One region of the Exiguobacterium sp. s161 genome, then DNA from elsewhere that is predicted to be linked to it. Evidence: predicted binding sites of a transcription regulator. Region 1 holds the regulator's gene; each other region holds the start of a gene.

Evidence for each region. The regulator LexA, encoded in region 1, represses DNA repair genes until DNA is damaged. The targets are predictions, from matches to a motif close to CGAACATATGTTCG.
Region 2: a site for LexA is predicted at 3,982-3,995, ahead of uvrB (excinuclease ABC subunit UvrB). Genes of this name have one in related genera too.
Region 3: a site for LexA is predicted at 4,183-4,196, ahead of KNQ14_RS14410 (NUMOD4 domain-containing protein). Genes of this name have one in related genera too.
Region 4: a site for LexA is predicted at 1,456-1,469, ahead of KNQ14_RS13760 (Y-family DNA polymerase). Genes of this name have one in related genera too.

Annotation. Positions count from the first base shown of each region.
Region 1 covers NZ_JACSNH010000002.1:277,767-282,945, reverse strand. The annotation lists gene KNQ14_RS09000 (MIP/aquaporin family protein) at 1-487, opposite strand, end outside; gene KNQ14_RS08995 (metal-binding protein) at 674-1,144, opposite strand; gene lexA (transcriptional repressor LexA) at 1,176-1,790, opposite strand; gene yneA (cell division suppressor protein YneA) at 2,002-2,289, shown strand; gene KNQ14_RS08980 (YneB family resolvase-like protein) at 2,335-2,988, shown strand; gene KNQ14_RS08975 (DUF896 domain-containing protein) at 3,102-3,338, shown strand; gene tkt (transketolase) at 3,613-5,179, shown strand, end outside.
Region 2 covers NZ_JACSNH010000001.1:409,734-414,912, forward strand. The annotation lists gene KNQ14_RS01900 (M23 family metallopeptidase) at 1-1,135, shown strand, start outside; gene KNQ14_RS01905 (S41 family peptidase) at 1,230-2,654, shown strand; gene KNQ14_RS01910 (PDZ domain-containing protein) at 2,677-3,840, shown strand; gene uvrB (excinuclease ABC subunit UvrB) at 4,048-5,179, shown strand, end outside.
Region 3 covers NZ_JACSNH010000007.1:119-5,297, reverse strand. The annotation lists gene KNQ14_RS14440 (response regulator transcription factor) at 1-364, opposite strand, end outside; gene KNQ14_RS14435 (class I SAM-dependent methyltransferase) at 342-917, opposite strand; gene KNQ14_RS14430 (bifunctional transcriptional activator/DNA repair enzyme AdaA) at 1,080-2,123, shown strand; gene KNQ14_RS14425 (DNA alkylation repair protein) at 2,120-3,166, shown strand; gene KNQ14_RS14420 (GNAT family N-acetyltransferase) at 3,167-3,508, shown strand; gene KNQ14_RS14415 (AAA family ATPase) at 3,545-4,123, opposite strand; gene KNQ14_RS14410 (NUMOD4 domain-containing protein) at 4,256-4,783, shown strand; gene KNQ14_RS14405 (hypothetical protein) at 4,838-5,179, opposite strand, start outside.
Region 4 covers NZ_JACSNH010000006.1:25,251-30,429, reverse strand. The annotation lists gene KNQ14_RS13765 (YolD-like family protein) at 1-127, opposite strand, end outside; gene KNQ14_RS13760 (Y-family DNA polymerase) at 111-1,433, opposite strand; gene KNQ14_RS13755 (pentapeptide repeat-containing protein) at 1,609-2,247, shown strand; gene KNQ14_RS13750 (MBL fold metallo-hydrolase) at 2,315-3,070, opposite strand; gene KNQ14_RS13745 (arsinothricin resistance N-acetyltransferase ArsN1 family A) at 3,131-3,619, opposite strand; gene KNQ14_RS13740 (1,2-dihydroxy-3-keto-5-methylthiopentene dioxygenase) at 3,744-4,280, opposite strand; gene KNQ14_RS13735 (methylthioribulose 1-phosphate dehydratase) at 4,297-4,917, opposite strand; gene KNQ14_RS13730 (2-hydroxy-3-keto-5-methylthiopentenyl-1-phosphate phosphatase) at 4,914-5,179, opposite strand, start outside.

The DNA.
Region 1 (5,179 bases):
TGAGTGGTTTTAAGCCATCTCCGAACGTTGTTAAACCAAGTGCCAAGATACCGAAGACGAGAACAAATGTCCCGATGATCTCAGAAATCAAGTTCGACGGCGTATGACGAATCGCTGGACCTGTTGCGAACACACCGAGTTTTGCAGCTTGATCATCAGTCGCTTCAAAATGTTTCATGTAATGAAGCCAAACGAGAATGGCGCCGATGAAAGCTCCGACAAGTTGTCCGGCAATGTAGATCGGAACGTCTGCCCACGGTAGGTCAGAGTTCAAAGCAAGTGCGATTGTCAATGCGGGGTTCAAGTGTGCTCCACTTTCAGCAGCGACGAATGCTGCTGTCATGACGGCAAGACCCCAAGCGAATGTGATGACGATCCATCCGCTGTTTTCCGATTTCGTCTTTTTCAAGACGACACCGGCGACGACCCCATCCCCGAGCAGGATGAGAATCATCGTACCGATCATTTCTAGTACAAAGTTATTCATGCAAAAAACCTCCCTTTGGATTAAAGCAGATAATGGCCTTTCTACTTTAAATTACTCCGAATTGAGAACGTTTTCAATACATATAATTGAAATATAGGAATGGAAATTTTTTATTTTGATGTTTAAAGATACGAAAAAGTGGATAAGAAAACACCTCTTCCTGCCTGCGAACAAGCAAAAGAGGTGTTACCGACGACGTTTTTTTCTTTTTTTAGGTCGAAACCAACTGCTGGAATAATCTAGTAGGATATGAATCGTACTCGCCACCATGATACCGACGACGAATGCAGGCAGGGAAGCGAACCACGAATCAATCGTAGCAGAATCAAGAACCTGAAAATATAGACTTAAAAATAGTAGGGGAATCAGAATCGCAGCACTATAAAGAAGCCGGATGATATCTCCGATGATCAGTCCATGCGACCAGATCGAGCGGTGGGGCATGATTTTGACGTACGGCATCCAAAGGACTCGAAATGGTCCAAAGCGATAATACGGTTCTGACTTTAAATCGAGGTCGGGTGACAACCAAAGCGTACCGACAGCGATACCGATGGCGGTTGGTAACCAATCGGTTTGTTGCGTTGCGACCGAATACGCAACGTAACCCGTCAGTGCGACGGTATTGACGGTATCATGTACATTTCCTGAAGGCATGAAAAAAGACCAGTCGTAACTGGTCCCTCCGTCAATGAATCGTCCGATACACGCCGATTACCTTACCAAGAATGGAGACATTATCGAAATACATCGGATCCATCGAGTCATTTTCTGGTTGTAGACGTACCTGTTGATCTTCTAAGAAGAACCGTTTCACCGTCGCTTCGCTATCTTCGGTCATAGCTACGACGATTTCTCCGTTTTCTGCTGTGTTTTGCTGGCGCACGATGACACGATCGCCGTCAAGAATACCTGCGTTAATCATCGATTCACCATCGATCGTCAACATGAAGACCGTCTCATTTCCTACATAATGTGCAGGGAGCGGGAACTGTTCTTCGATGTTTTCAATCGCTGTAATCGGAAGACCCGCTGTGACTTTCCCGATGACGGGAACATGGACGATGGCTTCCGTGATTTCTTCAGGCTTATCAAGCAATATCTCAATCGCACGTGGTTTCGTCGGGTCACGGCGAATCATTCCCCGTTTCTCGAGTCGATCCAAATGACCGTGTACCGTCGAGCTAGACGCGAGTCCGACTGCTTCTCCGATTTCACGAACTGATGGTGGATACCCCTTCAGTTTCACTTCAGAGACGATGTAGTCGAGAATCTCTTGTTGGCGCTTAGACATTTTCCGCATACGAATTGCCACCTCTTTCTGGATTGAAGTTTGAAATGTAAGAATATATGTTTCTAGATTCACTATAACATAGAACAAATGAGCGTACAAACAATTGTTCGACATTTTGTGTTGACCGAACACGGGTTCTATGTTTATTATGAGTTATGCGAACAATTGTTCCGCGAACATTTATTCTAACTCATTCATTTCATATTTGGAGGGATTCATGATGATTCATACGATTCGTACTCATGCTTTTTCAATTCTCTTCTATGCATTAAGTATTGCCTTCGTGATCTTTTTACTCACACCACGCCCGGATGAAAAAGTGGCGCAACTGATGACAGCTTCCGTTACGGTCGATGAGAACGCTACAGTCGAACAAATCGCTGAAGTCTATAATGATGGTTCGATGTCAGATGAAGAGTACGTCAACTGGTTGATTAAAAATAATGATGTTGAAACAAAACACGTCATCTCAAAAAGCAAAATCGTTGTACCAATCGCACAACAATGACAAAATGGAAAAGTTGTGAAAGAACGAACAGGGATGTGAGGTACGATGAAGGTCGTGATTTATTGTCGGGTGTCGACCGAAAAAGAAGCACAAGATAGTTCGATTGAACGCCAACGGATGGAACTTTCGAAGGTCGCGTCTCAAAAGGGTTTTGATGTCGTGGACGTCGTCTCTGAAAAAGAGAGTGGCTATGACGTCGATCGGGAAGGGATGCTGACGGTTCTTGATCATGTGACACGTGACGCGGTAGATGCGGTCCTCGTGACGGATGATACACGGATTGGTCGTGGGAATGCGAAAATCGCTATTTTGCACACGTTTAAGAAGCACGGTGTTCGGTTGATGACGCTTGATTCCGATGGAGAATACCAGCTTGCAGATGCAGAAGCAATGGTCCTTGAGATCGTCTCACTCGTGGAAGAATATCAACGGAAACTGCATAACGCAAAAATCGCGCGCGGCATGCGGCGAGCTGTTGAACAAGGCTTTCGACCGGAACGAAATCTCAATCGCCAAGGAGAGAACGCTGGGCGTAGTCGAAAGGACGTACCGATCGAAGAAATCGTACGTCTTCGAGAACTCGGACTGACGTTTTCAGATATCGCCATTACGCTTCGCGGGATGGGACATGATATCTCAAAGGCAACAGTCAATCGTCGATATCTTGAATACCGCGAATTGACACCTAGCCCGGAATGAGAAGCAAGTAACCCGTCGACTGACGCGGTTAACTTGCTTTTTTTAGTAAGCTCTTTTACAGTAAGAATACAATTGAACAACTCAAGTTTGAGTCATAGAGAAAGAGGGATTTCATGTTATCACAAGAACAATTAGATCGAATCAATGCATTGGCGAATAAATCAAAAGTCGAGCCGTTATCGGAAGCAGAAACAGCAGAACAAAAAGAGTTACGTGCAGCGTATCTCGCAGCATTCCGTGGATCGTTCAAAAACCAACTCATGGGCATGAAGATCGTTGATGAAGAGGGCACAGACGTAACACCTGAGAAATTAAAACAAGCACAAGAAGAAGAACGGAATAAACAATAATCGTTTGTTCCTTCTATAGAAGAAAGAGGTTTCGCGTTAAGCGGACCTCTTTTTTGTTTAGCGCTGTTAGATGAGGAAACATTGCACGATAGCAATACATCTTAATAACGATCTTTCATCAATTCATGCATCCTGTATGAGTCGATAGAACGGCTATAGATAGCGCATTCATTTTAATGTGACATACTATTTAGAAAAGTTGTATCACATTTAAGAGTGTGCTAAAATGAGTAGGAATTTGTGAAAAAGAGAGAGGATGATTGTTTTGACGAACATGACGACAGTAGAACAATTAGCAATTAATACGATTCGTACCTTATCGATTGATGCCGTACAAAAGGCGAATTCGGGTCACCCAGGTATGCCAATGGGAGCAGCGCCGATGGCATTCTCGCTTTGGGCGGATCATATGAACCACAACCCTAAAAATCCAGAATGGTTCAACCGCGACCGTTTTGTACTTTCAGCTGGACACGGTTCGATGCTTCTCTACTCACTCCTCCACCTATCGGGATATGATCTATCAATGGATGATCTTAAATCATTCCGTCAATGGGGATCAAAAACACCAGGTCACCCGGAATACCGTCACACGGCTGGTGTAGATGCGACAACAGGTCCACTTGGTCAAGGGATTGCAATGGCAGTTGGTATGGCGATGGCAGAACGTCATCTTGAAGCAAAATACAACCGTGACGATCTCAACGTCGTCGATCACTTCACATACGGAATTTGTGGAGATGGAGACTTAATGGAAGGTGTCTCAGCTGAGGCGGCTTCACTCGCAGGTCACCTTGGTCTTGGTAAATTGGTCGTATTGTACGATTCAAACGATATCTCACTTGACGGCGATCTCGATAAATCATTCTCTGAAAACGTCCAGAAGCGCTTCGAAGCGTACAACTGGCAAGTCATTCGCGTAGAAGACGGAACGGATATCGATTCGATTTCGAGAGCGATCGCGGCGGCACAAGCAGAGACGACAAAACCAACGTTGATCGAAGTCAAGACAGTCATCGGCTTCGGTTCACCGAACAAGTCAGGGAAATCGGCTTCTCACGGTGCACCACTCGGTGAAGCGGAAATCAAATTAACGAAAGCAAGCTACGTTTGGGATCACGAAGAGTTCTACGTGCCTGAAGAAGTTAAATCATTGTTCGACGAGCGGATCGTCCAACGTGGTGCTTCTGCAGAAGACGCATGGAACGAGACGATGAAACAATACGAAGCAGCGCATCCAGAATTGCATGCTGAACTCGTTCGCGCGATCGCAAATGAATTGCCAAGCAACTGGGAAGCAGATCTTCCGACGTACGACTTGTCATCGAAAAAAGCGACACGCCAAACGAGTGGTGAAGTCTTGAACGGTCTTGCGAAGAACGTTCCGACATTGTTCGGTGGTTCAGCTGACCTTGCAGGATCGAACAACACGATGCTCAAAGGCGAAGCAGACTTCGATATCGACCCAAGCGGTCGTAACATCTGGTTTGGAGTACGTGAATTCGCAATGGCTGCAGCTGTCAACGGTATGGCACTTCACGGCGGCGTTATTCCTTACGGCGCGACATTCTTCGTCTTCTCGGATTACCTCCGTCCAGCGGTTCGTTTAGCAGCATTAATGGGACTTCCATCAATCTTCGTCTTGACACACGACTCGATCGCTGTCGGGGAAGATGGTCCAACACACGAGCCAGTTGAGCACTTGATGAGCTTCCGTGCAATGCCGAACGTCACGATCTACCGCCCAGCAGACGGAAAAGAGACGATCGCAGCATGGAAAACAGCGGTTCAAGCGAAAGACAAACCGACACTTCTTGTCTTGACACGTCAAGGTCTTCCTG
Region 2 (5,179 bases), on a different contig from region 1:
TCAACAAGCGGCTGTTGTTGCATCTAAGGAACGATTACGTCTGACGGAAGAATCCATTTCCGAAACGTTGAAGGAATTACATCAACAAGAAGATTTACTAGGCAGTCGCTTACGTTCCGTCCAGCAAAAAGGAGACGTTACCTACATCGAGGTCTTGCTTGACGCGAAAGACTTCGGTGATTTGATTTCGCGCTTCAGCACAGTCAGTGAGATCATGAAGCAAGATGATGATGTCCTGCAAACATATAAGACGAACGTCAGCCAGTTGAACGAACAGCGATCCGAGCAAGCGTTGTTGCTCGAGAGTCTGAAGCGGGAGCAACGGAAATTACTTGTCCTTCAGACGCAAATCATCGCGGAATCGGAGTTGAAGCGAAAGCTGGTCGTCCGGTTGAACACGAAGGTAAAAGCGTTGCAACAAGAGCAGTTCTCAAAAGCTGAAGAAGCAGAAATTCTCGCTGATCAGCGACAGTTGATTCAAAATGAACTGGCTGCACTGAAAGAAGCAGAACGAAAAGCAAAAGAAGAAGCAAAGCGACGGGCAATCGAGGCAGCACGTCAAGCCGAAGCGAAGCGAGTAGCGGAAGCCAAACGGCAAGCAGAAGCTGCGCGTGCTGCTGCAGCGAAACAACAGGAAGCGGATGCTGAGAAAACGAAGCCACCCGTCCCTGAAGTCGAAGTACCTTCTGAAACACCTGATACACCAGCAGACGTCGATTCGAATCGTCCGTTCCATTTACCGGTGCAAGGCTATGTCTCATCACCGTTCGGTCCACGAAACAATCCGTTGACTGGAAAGCCGGAGATCCATAAGGGAATCGATCTCGTCAATGCGAAAGGGACACCGATTCATGCGGCTGCCGGAGGAATTGTTTTGCGTGCAGGCAGTGCGACGGGGTACGGCAATGTCGTCATGGTAACTCATTTAATTGATGATCAGGTCTATACGACCGTTTATGCCCACCTGGAGTCAATCGATGTCAAAGCCGGTCAAACGGTCATGCCGGGTCAAACCGTCGGCACACTTGGATCAACCGGCTGGTCGACAGGACCGCATCTGCATTTCGAATTGCATAAGGGAGAGTGGGCTGCCGGTCAACCGAATGCAGTCGACCCGGCACCGTACATCTTTTGACATCCCATAGAATACTGAAAAGATAGGGTAACCTATCTTTTTTTGCTATACTGAAAAAAATAATGCGTTTTTTAACGGAAGTGGGGAATCAAGCGTGAAAAAATCTACAACAGCAGTCATCGCGGTCAGTACCTTCGGGCTTGGTTTAGGGGCAGGTGCCGTCGGTATGTTAGCGGCGGGCGGAACGGATTCTGTCTCGACGTCATCGTCGTCTGCGAATGCGACGGGTGATTGGAAAAAAGTTGATCAGGTCCGTCAAATGATCGAACAGAACTATCTAGAGGACGTAACGGATAAAGAACTACTCGACGGTGCATTATCCGGTATGGCGGAAGTGCTTGACGATCCGTATTCCGTCTATATGGATGAGTCGGAGACAGCATCGTTCAATACGAATCTATCGTCTTCGTTCGAAGGAATCGGTGCGACGCTTGAACAAAAAGGCGAGTCGATTGTCATCGTCTCACCAATCAAAGGATCACCCGCTGAAAAAGCTGGCATCAAACCGGGTGACGTCATCTTAGAAATCGACGGCAAGTCGACGAAAGGGCAAAAGACGGATCAAGCCGTCAAGAAAATCCGTGGTGAAAAAGGAACGAATGTCGTCCTGACGATTCAACGCAGTGGACAAGACGCGATGGACATCACGATCAAACGGGATACGATTCCAATCGAGACGGTCTATACGTCGACCGAGGACGTCAACGGGAAGAAAATTGGTGTCTTGCAAGTGACACAGTTCTCAGAACCGACGGCTAAAGAGTTCGAGAAGGGGCTCGCGAAACTCGAGAGTGAGAACATCGATGGACTCGTCATCGACGTTCGCGGAAATCCGGGTGGTCTCTTAACAGCTGTCTCAAGCATGATTGCACCGTTCATTCCGAAGGACGTTCCGATTTATCAAGTCGAGAACAATAAGGGAGAGCGTCAGCAGGAATTCGGGAAGGCAGACGAGAAGAAACCATATAACATCGTCGTGCTCGAAGACGGCGGATCCGCGTCTGCGTCTGAGATTCTGGCAGCCGGTCTGAAGGAAGGTGCCGGGGCTGAGGTCGTTGGTACGAAATCGTTCGGTAAAGGCATCGTCCAAAGTGCGTACGATTTAAAGGACGGTAGTGATTTGAAGTTGACGACGAACAAATGGCTGACGCCGGACGGCAACTGGATTCACAAAAAAGGGGTCGAACCGACGATCGAAGTCAAGCAACCAGCATACTTCAACGTGACGAAGATCCTGACTGATCAGAAGTCACTTGCAGTTGGTGACTACGGTAAATCGGTCGAAAACGCTCACCTCGTCCTCGAAGCGATCGGTTTCGAGCCAAAAGGACAGGATGGGTATTTCGGTGACACGATGAAGCAAGCTGTCGAAGCTTTGCAAAAGGATGCGAAACTCGACGTCACTGGAAAAATCGATCAGCAGACAGCGGGTGAGATGGAGACACGTCTCCTGAAGAAACTCGAGGACGACAAAAATGACGTCCAGCGGAAAAAAGCACTCGAGGTCGCTGCTCAATAATAAGGAATGGAAAGAGGTCTGAATGCGCGTGGAATTACTCGATGAAATTGGTTGGACCGCGATTAGTCTCATCGCCAGTCCGACCTTGTGGTTAGCACTCCTTGTCAGTTGGGTCATCGGCATCCGGCGTGTCAAACGGGAACGCGGATTGTTCCGCTCCCGGACACACGGTAAACGAAGCGATGTCCTCGAAACACTTTTACCCGGGTTACTAATTGGTCTCGTCTTATCCGTCGCCAGTGGCTGGCTCGGATTGACGCTGACACCGCAATACGCTCTGTTGTTACTCGGACTCTCAAGCGTCTTGCTGTTGGTCGGGATTGTCCGCTTGAACGTACCGCTTTGGCCGATCGTCTTGCTTGGACTTGCCGGCTGGTTCCTAATGGATTCACGTCTTGATCCGGTTCGAGCGGTTGAGCCGAAAATGATTTTATTGCTTGCGACGTTAACGCTCGTCGCGGAATGTCTCCTCGTCTGGTGGCGCGGAAAGCGACGCCTGTCACCGTCACTCGTCGTCTCGAAGCGTGGTCGCTTCATCGGTGGGCTGTCAGCGAATAAACTTTGGCTATTGCCCTTGCTCGTCTTTGTTCCGGGCGACGTGCTTGAAGCTTGGTGGCCACGTTACAGCTTCCCAGAGCTCGTTCCGATCGTGCTTTGGTTACCGATCGGCTTCAGCTTCCTCTTTACGGGTAAGTTGCCGAAAGAATTGATGCGTCCGCTCGTTCAAGGACGTTTGATCACGAGTCTCGTCGCGATTCTATTGACGGTTCTTGCATACGTCACCGGACAAGCTGAATGGCTGTACGGGATCGTTTTGTTGCTCGTTCTGCATATCCTATTGCATCAGCGGGTCAAACGCTTGAACCGGGCACAGACACCATTGTTCCTCAATGGAACGCGTGGTGCCGTCATTCTTGGAACGCTACCTGATAAACCAGCTGCCGAGATGGGCTTGATTCCGGGTGAAGCGATCTATAAGGTCAATGGTGAGAAGGTCGATTCGGAAGCATCGTTCTACGAAGCCATCCAAAAACACAAACCGTATCTGCGTCTTGAAGTCATGAACCATAACGGTGACATCCGGTTTGCGCAACGTGCCTTCTATGAACAAGATCATCATGAACTTGGTATCCTGTTCGTCAACGAGCCGGTCCATGGTCGCACTAAAGTACGGTCTTTGCATTAAATTAGTACATCCCTGTCACGGAACAGCCGTGACGGGGATTTTTTTTGTGAGCAGAAAAATCGAGGATCAACACTCGAAGTAAAAAGAAACTTTTGCATTTTCGAAAAAAAGGGTAACTTCCTAAAAGGAGCACTTCATAATCGAATGTTTGTTCGTAAAGTGGTACAATAAAAATAGATTTTTTACGTGATGAGGGGGAAGCAAACGATGGATTTTGAACTCGTTTCACCATTTGAGCCAGGCGGTGATCAGCCGACGGCAATCGAAAAATTGGTGACTGGGCTAAAACAAGGCGAACGACATCAGACGTTGCTTGGGGCGACCGGTACCGGGAAGACGTTCACGGTCTCGAACGTCATCAAGGAAATCAAGAAACCGACACTCGTCCTTGCCCACAACAAAACACTAGCGGGACAACTCTACTCGGAGTTCAAGGAATTCTTCCCGAACAATGCGGTCGAATACTTCGTTAGTTTTTATGATTATTATCAACCGGAAGCGTATGTACCGTCGACGGATACGTTCATTGAGAAGGACTCTTCGATCAACGATGAGATTGATAAACTACGTCACTCGGCGACGTCCGCCCTGTTCGAACGGGAGGACGTCTTGATCGTTGCTTCTGTCTCGTGTATCTATGGTCTCGGTAACCCGGAAGAGTACAACAACCACGTCTTGTCACTGCGTGTCGGCAATGAGATGGGGCGAAACGAGATGCTCCGTCGTCTAATCGACATCCAGTATGAGCGTAACGACATCGACTTCCAGCGCGGACGGTTCCGCGTCCGCGGAGACGTCGTCGAAATCTTCCCGGCGTCACGCGATGAACAGTGTGTCCGGGTCGAGTTCTTCGGTGACGAGATCGAACGGATTCGTGATATGGATCCGCTGACAGGTGAGATCGTCGCGGACCGTGAGCACATCTCGATCTTCCCGGCGTCCCACTTCGTGACGGGGGATACCCGTCTGCAGAAGGCGATCGCGAACATCGAGAAGGAACTAGAGGTCCAGCTTGCGAAGTTGCGCGAAGACAATCAGTTGCTCGAAGCGCAACGGCTCGAACAACGGACGAACTACGACCTTGAGATGATGCGTGAGATGGGCTATTGCTCCGGAATCGAGAACTACTCGCGTCACTTGAACTTGATGCCGGAAGGGGCAACACCGTATACGTTGCTCGATTACTTCCCGAAAGACTTCTTACTCGTTGCCGATGAGTCACACGTCACGCTGCCGCAAATTCGCGGGATGTATAACGGGGACCAGGCGCGGAAACAAGTCCTCGTCGATCACGGCTTCCGTCTTCCGTCGGCAAAAGACAACCGTCCGTTACGATTCG
Region 3 (5,179 bases), on a different contig from region 1:
GACTGACGCGGCGTAACAGCGCCTTGACGCGGGCGACGACTTCAAGCGGATTGAACGGTTTACCGATGTAATCGTCCGCCCCGAAGGTCAAACCTTGAATTTTATCCATGTCTTCGCGTTTCGCTGTCAGCATCAAGACGGGTAACGTGTGACCGGCAGCGCGCGCAGCTTGAACGGTCGAGAAGCCATTGCGAACGGGCATCATCACGTCGAGTAACATCGCATCAACTGGACGCGTTGCAAGAGTTGCTAACGCTTCCTCACCATTTTCGGCTTCGATGATCTCGTACCCTTCATTGGTTAAATAGAGTCGAAGCAATTGACGGATGTCGGCTTCATCGTCAACGATCAAGAGCGTGGGCATGTGTAGATTCCTCCTGTTGCACCCCCTCGAAAACATAAGCCGGGGGCAGATTGTAGAGCGTGTGCGAATAACTGTGTTCTTGAAAATAGTCCCGGAACATCTTGAACTGAAACCGGGTGTATTGAAAGGCGATGAAGTGACCGCCTGGTCGTAGTAACGTTTGGAACTGTGCCAATAAATCATGCCGTAACGCTGCCGGGAACGAGGCGAACGGGAGACCACTGACGATGACGTCGATCTGTCCGCTCCATGAATCGGATAATCCTTGAACGTCACCAATGAAGAGGGTGACATTCGTTTCCTGAGCCAGCAACTGCTCGAGTGCCGGGCGGAACGTTTCGCTCCGTTCACAAATCAAGAGATGTGTCTCCGGTGAACGAGCGGCCAGTAAAGCTTTTGTGATTGCCCCGTCACCTGCTCCGACTTCAAGAATCTGACGCGGACGATCGGCGACGGCGCGTCGTGCCATCATCTCAGCCAGGCGTGGACTGCTCGGTGCGACGGCTCCGACACGGAGTGGTGCGTGAAGTGCTTCTTTTAAGAAATCAAACATGAAAACCCTACTTTCCGTTGAGTATATCATGTAGTATGCACGTCGTCCCTTTCGAAAACAGGACGATGTTTCTTAAGTGAATCTTAAACATATCAATGCCTGATTTTCGGCGACATGATGACCGGACAAGCCGGTATACTAAGGACAAAGGAGGGGAAGGCGATGGAACATCACACGTATTATGAAGCGCTCGTTCGCCGGGACGCGACGTACGAAGGGACGTTTTTCGTCGGCGTCAAGACGACCGGCATCTTTTGCCGTCCGACGTGTCCGGCACGAAAACCGAAAGCGGAGAACTGTGAGTTTTTTGAGACGGCGCAAGAGGCATTACTTGCCTCTTATCGACCGTGCCGTCGTTGTCATCCGCTTGCTTATCCCGGAGATCATGGTACGATTCAACGCTTGATCGAAGCGGTCGAGGCAGAACCAGACAAACGATTCAAGGAAGCCGATTTCCGAGCACTTGGTCTCGACGAATCAACGGCACGCCGTCAGTTCAAGAAGCGTTTCGGGATGACGTTCGTCGCGTATGCTCGGGCACGACGGATGGGGCTTGCGATGAAGGAGATCCGGACCGGTAAGCCGATCATCGAAGGACAGTTAGCTGGAGGTTATGAATCGAGTAGTGGTTTTCGTGAGGCATCGGCACGGATTCTCGGACAAGCACCATCGCGCTTTGACGGGCAGGTCTTACGCGCGAAATGGCTTGATACACCACTCGGTTCGATGCTGGCGATTGCCGACGATCAACTCTTACATCTGCTCGAGTTCGTCGACCGACGTGGACTGGAGCGGGAAATCGAACAATTACGTTTAAAAGCACGCGCTGTCATCGTTCCCGGGGAATCACCGGTCTTTGGACAGATCGAAGCGGAGCTCCGTCGTTACTTCAAAGGAGAGCCGGTATCGTTTCAGACGCCACTGATGCGGTACGGAACACCATTTCAACGCCGCGTCTGGGAAGAACTCGAACGGATTCCGAGTGGGGAGACGATCTCGTACCAAGAACTGGCGATCCGGATCGGTCAGCCGACCGCTGTTCGTGCCGTCGCACGGGCAAACGGAGCGAACCAACTGGCAATCGTCATTCCGTGCCATCGGGTCATTCGGACGAATGGGGATTTAGGTGGATACGCGGGTGGACTCGCACGCAAGGAAACATTGCTCAAACTGGAGCGCACACAGAGGGGACTGGATGAAGGATGAGTTTGATTAAAGATGTGTTTTCACCGAGTTGGCTCGACCGTTTAGGAGCAGCGGTCGACGTACCAGATTTTCGAATACGGGTCGAACAGGGGGACTGGGAAGAACTCGCGTTTAAACAACGTGTCCGTCGTGTGGCTGAGACACTAGAGACGATTTTGTCACCGTTTCCGGACTCGGTGCCGGAGCTAGAGCGGCTTGCACCGCAGTTTACCGGTCTACCGGGAATTGTTTTTCCAGAGTATGTCGAACGGACGGCAACACTCGCCGACTGGACGCTTGCGTTAGCGACACTCGCCAAGTTGACGCCGCATTCGACGTCAGAGTTCGCCGTTCGCCGTTTTCTACTTGCTGATCAAGAACGTTATCTGGAGCAGGCACTCCAATGGACAAGATCAGACGATGAACACGTCCGTCGTTTAGCGTCCGAAGGGACACGACCGCGTTTACCATGGGGACAAGCGATCCCGCGTCTGATTGCTGATCCGCGTCCGGCATTACCGATTCTTGACGCCTTACTACAGGATCCGTCCCTCTACGTCCGAAAAAGTGTCGCCAATCATTTGAATGATATTTCAAAGACACATCCGGAATACTTGATCGAGCGAATCGAACGTCACTTAGGAACAGATCCGAACACGGACTGGATTTTACGCCATGCTTCGCGGACGTTACTGAAGCGCGGAAATCCAGAAGTGTTACAGTTGTTCGGACACGTCACACAAGGTGAGGTAGAGGTGACGGATTTAGTCGTCTCACCGGTGACGATTGGTCAAGAGCTACAGTTTTCGTTTCAAGTGCATAGTTCCGTTGAACAACGTCTGCGTCTTGAATATGCAATCGATTATGTCAAACAACGCGGAACAAGTCGAAAAGTGTTTCAACTGCGGGAGCGAGCAGTCAAAGGTGTCTTACAAGTCGAACGACGCCAATCGTTTCGGAACATGACGACGCGTGTCCATTATCCCGGGACACATACATTAATGATTTTGATTAACGGAGAGACTTATGCGACAGCAACGTTTGAGGTCGAGGAGGAGAGCTGAATGCAGGGACGACATCCGGATTTTACGACGTCACGACTGTTTGTCGAAGCAACGGATGACGAATCGGGTTGTAAGTGGACACTGCATGCGTTACGTGAGAAAACGATCGTCGGGACGATTACCTTCACATGGAATGGATCGACCGGAAACTTACGTTACACGACGACGGATGAGGACGATCAGCGCGGGTACATCAGGGAAGCATTGACATCGATTCTATCGTATCTCGCGCGGACGTTATTACTGACGCGTATCTACGGCGAGGCAGGCAGTGAGACGGTCTGGCGTCGAAACGGATTTCAGTTGCAAGCGAATCGATATGCACGCGAACTCCATCACTAAAGCCCCGCCTGCTTGAGCAGGACGGGGCTTTAGTGATTAGACCGTTGTTTTGGACCAGTTGAAATGATCGCAAATCGCTTCAGCACTTTCACGTGCACTTAGTTGTTCCGTATCAAGGAAGACATAGTTGACGTCCGGTAGTTCGCCTGGCAGCGAGCGTGTCCGATATCCGTCTGCCGTCTCGCGTAAGTCCTGTTCAGAAGCAGCGAGATCGCGCTTCGTTACTTTATGCGTCAATCGGTTTTCCGTCGTGTTCCGATGCAGGCGTGTTGCGACCGGCGCATCCAGTTCCACGATATAGACGTCAGCACCTGCTTGTTCGAATAATTCGACTGTCTCTTCGATGAACTCAAGACCGCCGCCTTCGACGCCGAATAGACAGAGAAATGTAAACAGGACACCTTCAAGCGAACTGTTCGCCATTTCCTTGAACATTTCGCGGCGGATCGTATCCTTTAAGCGATGGTGTGCGGGTTCTGAGAAATCAAAATAAGGCAATAACAGGTCGATCGTCTGGTGATTATGGAAGACTTTCATCTCTGTCAACCGTTCGATTTCCTGACCGATCGTCATCTTTCCGACCGCTTGCGGACCAAGTAACAAGACAAATTTCATGGACGAACCTCATTTCCTTTTTCTGCTAAGAATAGCACATTCCGACGAGTGACATCACTAGAACGTTTGTTCGTAATTTGATATAATTCAAGTATGAAGTCCCGTCGTGTCCTTGTCTGAAGGAGGACAATCATGCAAGAACAATGGAAAGCCGTCATCGGCTATGTAGGTATATATGAAGTCTCATCGCTAGGTCGCGTAAGATCGCTCGACCGAACGATCGTGACGTGTCGCGGTGTCCAGCAACGCCGAAAAGGTGTCTTGCTCCGTCCACGGCTCAATCGGGAAGGATACCGCAAAGTCACGCTCTATCAAAGTGGTCGAGGAGAGCGGATGCAAGTCGGATTGCTTGTCGCAAAAGCCTTTCTGGCGACAGACGTCACAGAAGCGCAACTCGTCCGGCGCAATGGTAAACGGGCTGACGATCAGTTGTCGAACTTAGAAATTCTGCCTTCAATCGATCAGCAGTATAACGAACTACTTGGTGAGTTTGATCTCTTGTTAAATCAATATGTGACGCTATCACCGTTTCAGATTCGAACGATTCGCGTGCAGTACGAAAAAGGGAAAACAATTCGTCAATTGGCAGAGCAGTATCAGGTGACGGAGAACCGGATTCGCAACATTATCGATAAGAAGGAAGCACGTTATATCGGCTGAGCCCAGAATAAAGGAGCGTTTACCAGAGATGGTAGGCGCTCCTTTGATTTAAGACTATTGTTCGCCGGCACGAACGGTCTGTTGCAACGAACTGATGCGCGACTCGAGTACCACACTATGTGTCTTCAGTTCCGACTGCTGGGTGACGTGGTGTTGCATCTGTTCCCCGAGCACCTGGCTGTAGGATGAGAGCTCCAACATCAACTGTTGAACCGACTGTAGATGTTCTTGCATATTCGACTGAACATCTGCGACGATCTGGCGTTGGTGTTCCACGGTACCCAGTGTCGTCTCGATCGTCGTCTCTTCAGCAACGCGCTGGATGTGCGAAATCGAGGTTTCCATCTGTTGCTGTAGATATGAGGTCTGTTGCAAAATCTGCTCTGTCGTCGCGGA
Region 4 (5,179 bases), on a different contig from region 1:
ACTGTTCATCAATTTCAGGCAAGTCGAGCTGATGCATCTGGACATAATATTCCCGCAACAGTTGCAAATGTTCCGGCATGAGAAAAGGAATCCATTTTAAATTTCCTCGATCACGATACGCTGTCATGAAGATCACCTCCCGGATGACCGCCGACGAAACGAAGACGACGTTTGGCGACACTCGTATCAAGAAACGAGACAGCGAGGCGAATCGTTCCTTTTCCGTAGCGGAGGTTGACGACATCCATTGCTTTTAATAACCGTCGTCGTTTCCAGAGCCGCGCATTATCCTCGAACAAAGACAACTGTAAGGTGCCTTGATCGGCAGTCAAATGCCCCACTGCGACGGATAAAAAACGAACAGGTTCTCCGTCGAGCCAATTCGGTTCGAATAATTGTAAGACGTGACGCAGAATGATTCGTTCATCGGATGTCGGATAAGGCAACCGCACTTGACGGGAGAAACCACTTCGGACGACGTTTCGAGAATAGCGGACGCCGATGTGAACGGTCCAGCCGACTTGATTCGAAAAGCGACAACGTGCGGCAACATCCTGCACGAGTTCATTGAGCACATTCCGAATGCGTTCGAACTGATAATAGTCCTGCATTAAGGTCACACCGTGTCCGATCGTCCGTTGAGGGGCTTTCTCGAACAGATGACGAGGCGCAAGAAGTGTCGGTGACGCGTCAAGACCCCAAGCGTGGTGCCATAGTTCGGCACCGATGACACCGAATCGTTCGTGCAACTCTTCGACAGGGCGCATTGCAAGATCACCGATTGTTTCAATCCCCATCATCTGCAGATGTTGTTCCATACGGTGTCCGACCCCCCACATCTTCCGAATCGGAAAATCATGAAGACGTCGTGCGACGTCGGCATATCCACATCGCGCGATGCCTTCTTTTTTCCCGATTAAATCAAGGGTCAGTTTCGCGATGACGTTATTTGGACCAATCCCGATCCGGACGTGGATGCCGGTCTGTTTCAGGATCGCTTCTTTAATTTTGAGGGCAGCTTGCAGGTCGGAACCAAATAGGCGATCGGTTCCGGTCATGTCAATGAAGCTTTCGTCAATCGAATAGACGCGGATCGCTTCAGGTGGGGCGAATTGGTGCAGGACATCAAGGACACGTATTGACGTCTTCATATAAGCGAGCATGCGTGGTTCGACAAGTTGAATCGTGCGACGAACAGCGTATGGCAATTGCTCGATTTCATATAGTCGACCGGCTGTCTTGATTCCTAGTGCTTTTAAGGCAGGGGTGGCAGCGAGAATGACGGATCCGCTTCGTTTTAAATCGGAGACGACCGCTAAGCGTGTCGTCAAGGGAGGGAGATTGCGATACTGGCATTCACAACTGGCGTAGAAGGACACACTGTCGACACAAAAAATACGTTTATCTTGTGGTAAAACGACGGAAGAAAACATTTGAATCACTCCTTTACATAAAAGAACGTATGTTCTTATTTTGATTTTCTTTGACTATAGCATGGTCTCAAAGTGTCTCAAAATAAAAACTGTTGAAAAAAGGGGAATTTGAACGATTTTCCCTCATATAAAAGGAGTTTGATATACTAAGGGAGAGAAAAAGGGGGAACCTTCATTGAAAGAGACCATTATCCGTTTACCAGAATTACCGAAAACGCTTCAACCAGAGACGTTCGATCAAGTCGAAATCGATGACCTGTATCTAAAAGGGGCGCGTTATGAGAAAGAGTCGATGCCGAGTGAACTGACAGAACGCATCGATGCCTATCAAGTGTGTTTTCAAAATGTCTCGTTCGCGAATCTCACCTTTGACCGTGGTTCGTTCGAAGATATCCGTTTTGAGCAATGTGACTTAACGGGATGTCACTTCCAAGAAACTCGTTTTCACCGCGTGTCCTTCGTCGGATGCCGGATGACGGGTGTTCAGTTCGAAGATTGTACGCTGGACCATGTGACGATTCAGGAAGGACTTGCGGATTACGCACAGTTCATTCGCAGTACGGTCCGTCACCAACACTGGAGCGAAACGACGATGAAAGAAGCACAGTTCTTCGAAGTGAAACCGACCCAGTGGAAACTCGAAGCGGTCCGGCTTACGGATAGTCAATGGATTGAAACGCCGTTAAAAGGTCTCGACCTCCGGCAGACGGAGCTCTCTGGTATTACGATCGATCCGCGATTTTTACCAGGTGCTGTCATTACGGAAGAGCAAGCAGTCGCCTTTGCTCGTTTGTTAGGTCTCGTCATCCCATAACAAAAAGAAGTCCTTGTTTCGATGGATATTCGAAACAAGGACTTCTTTTTAATGAAAGTTACTGTTCTTAAAATGACATCGTTTCGCCATCCTCCGGAATCAGGAAATGGGCAGAGAGATGGAAAGCAGTTAAAAAGTCAGCAATCATATCACGTCGCAAGAGACAGTGGTTGACGGACTCGAGGTGCGAGACGATGATCGTCGCTTCCGCCGCCGCTTCGTGTACGGCAAGGAGATCACGCTGTGACATCGTGATCGGCTCTCCGGTCAAGAACTGAGCGGCACCACTGTTGACGACGATGATATCGGGTGTATGTTGTTCGATTGCATGCGCGACCTCGTCGCACCAGATCGTATCACCTGCGATATAAAGTGTCGGTTCGTCCGGATGGGTGAGGACGAGCCCAGACACACGTCCCATCCGTTCGCCGATTTCACCGACACCATGCTGTCCACCTGTTCGATGGATTTGGATATCACCGATCGTTACACCGGAATCGAAGGAAGAAACGTTCGTGAAGCCGGCTTCTCGAATTTGTTGCGCGTCTTCTTCTTGCTGCGCATAGAGTGGCAAATGCTTGGGTAGAAGTTGTTTTGCAGCATCGTCGAAATGATCGGCATGCAGGTGCGTGACGAAGATTGCGTCAGGATCAAGCAGTGTCTTGACATCGACCGGTAAGTCGACGAGTGGATTGGCGACGGCATTCGGTGTTTGACCGAAGGGAGGTAAGCTGCCTTTTTCGCCAAGGAACGGATCAATCAGTAAGACTTGATTGGCATACGTGACAACGAGTGTTGCATTACGAATTTGTTGAATATCCATTAGGTTCATCCTCTCTCAATGAATCGGATTGACTATTCCCTGTCTGGCATTCAATGAATCCTATCGCAAGCGTTTCTCCATCGCCATGACGTCGACATATTCGCCGTTCAACTGTCCTTGCTCCTTAAACGTTCCGACGATCCGGAACCCGGAGCGGATATAGAGTTTTTGTCCGATTTTATTGAATGGGAAGGTAAAGAGGATCAGCTTATGCATCTGATGATCACGGGCATGTTGTTCAATCGTTTCGAGCAAACGTGTGCCAATCCCTTGTCCACGATGTGTCCGGGTGATATAAACCGAAATCTCACCGACGGATGCGTAGACAGGACGCGGATTATACGGATCGAGGGAAATGAAGCCGAGGACACCTGTGTCATCTTCAGCGACATATCCGGCATATCGATCGGTGCGTTCCGCATACCACTGGGTCATGAAGGATAAGTCCTTTTGGTCGGTCTCAAGCGTTGCGATCCGATCTTCAATGCCTTCGTTATAGATGGCGAGAATCGCTGGTAAGTCGTGTTCCGTTACGGGACGAATATGCATGACGCTCACTTCCTCATCGCTTTTCCTTCATTATATCGGTTACGTGTCAATGTAGTGATATGTTTGTGCGATAAGAAAAGCGCTGATTTCCTTCATATGAAGGAAATCAGCGCTTATATCGATCTTAAGAGACCGTTGACGTCTCGTTTTCATAAATCGGAACCCAGCCGTCTGTCGTGACGAAGATCCGAACAGCAACGACTTTACGATCGTCTTGAAGCGTAAAGTAGTGGCGTGTGTTAACAGGAACGGAAATCAAATCACCAGGATTGAGTTCGATATTGTAGTAGCCGACCTCTTCGTCTTTGATCGCGAAGACGCCATGACCGCTGACGATGAAACGAACTTCATCATCCGTATGGTGATGTTCTTTCTGGAAGTTGACGAGCAACTCATCAAGGTTCGGTGTCGTATCCGAAAGTGAGATGATATCAGCTGTCTGATACCCACGACGTTCTGATACGTCTTTGATTTCAGGAGCGAACGTATCGAGAATCGTTTGTTTGTCTGCATCCGTCAGTGTGAAGTTCTCAACGAGAGGCGCTGGAAGTTTCGAAACGTCCCACTGTTCGTAAAGAACGCCGCGTGACGCAAGGAAGTCAGCGACTTCCGTTTGATCCGTATACCGTGTGTTTGTTTCTTGGAATAAGACTGTTGCCATGAGATGATTCCTCCTTTTAATGAATGGATTGACGGCATGATTGCAACGTCAACGTGTAATTGAATAAAAACTCGAAGGCTTCGAGGTGTTTCTTTGCTTCAAAGGCGGTCGGTGCCCAGACCGTGATCCCGTGATTGCGGATCAGGACGGCACCACTATCCGCTGTGACATGAGGTGCAAAAGCAACGGCAAGCGTCGGGATGTCCGCATGATTCGGAATGATCGGTACCGTGACCGTCGCATCCTCTTCCCAGTGTCCGAGTGCCTTGATGATTTCTTGACCGGAAAAGGTGATACTGCCTTGATCGCCATAGAGTTCCGAAATCACATTGTTCGCAATCGTATGGACATGCAGAGAACAACCGGCGTCCGTTCGATTGAACACTTCGACATGGAGCAATGTCTCAGCGGAAGGACGCCCGGATTGCTCACCAATCAATTGACCGGTCGCATCGACATGAACGAAGTCGTCAGGAGTCGTCTGCCGTTTATCTTTTCCGCTTGCCGTCACAAGGAATTCAACCGGGACACCGGACGTCCGAATGGCGAGATTGCCACTCGTACCAGGGAACCAATCGCGCGCCGCAAGCTCTTGTTTGATGGCGCGTAGCTCTTCATACCGTCGCATGAATGTCATGTTGTCACCTCCGCTCGTGTTAAATCATGAACGATATCGTGGAACGTCTCAAACGGTGTATAGGCGATATCGTTCTCTTCACACAACGTGATCAGATAATCACGGGCATAGACACGATCCGCTTGTTTCGCGAGTTCGAAGTCCGTCACCGAGTCACCGATGACGATGATGACGTCATCGTCTTTGCGCAATGCCCGGGCAACGGACGTTTTACAACAGCCGCACCCGTTCGTGCAATGGGCATCGCAGGTGTTTGGCCAAT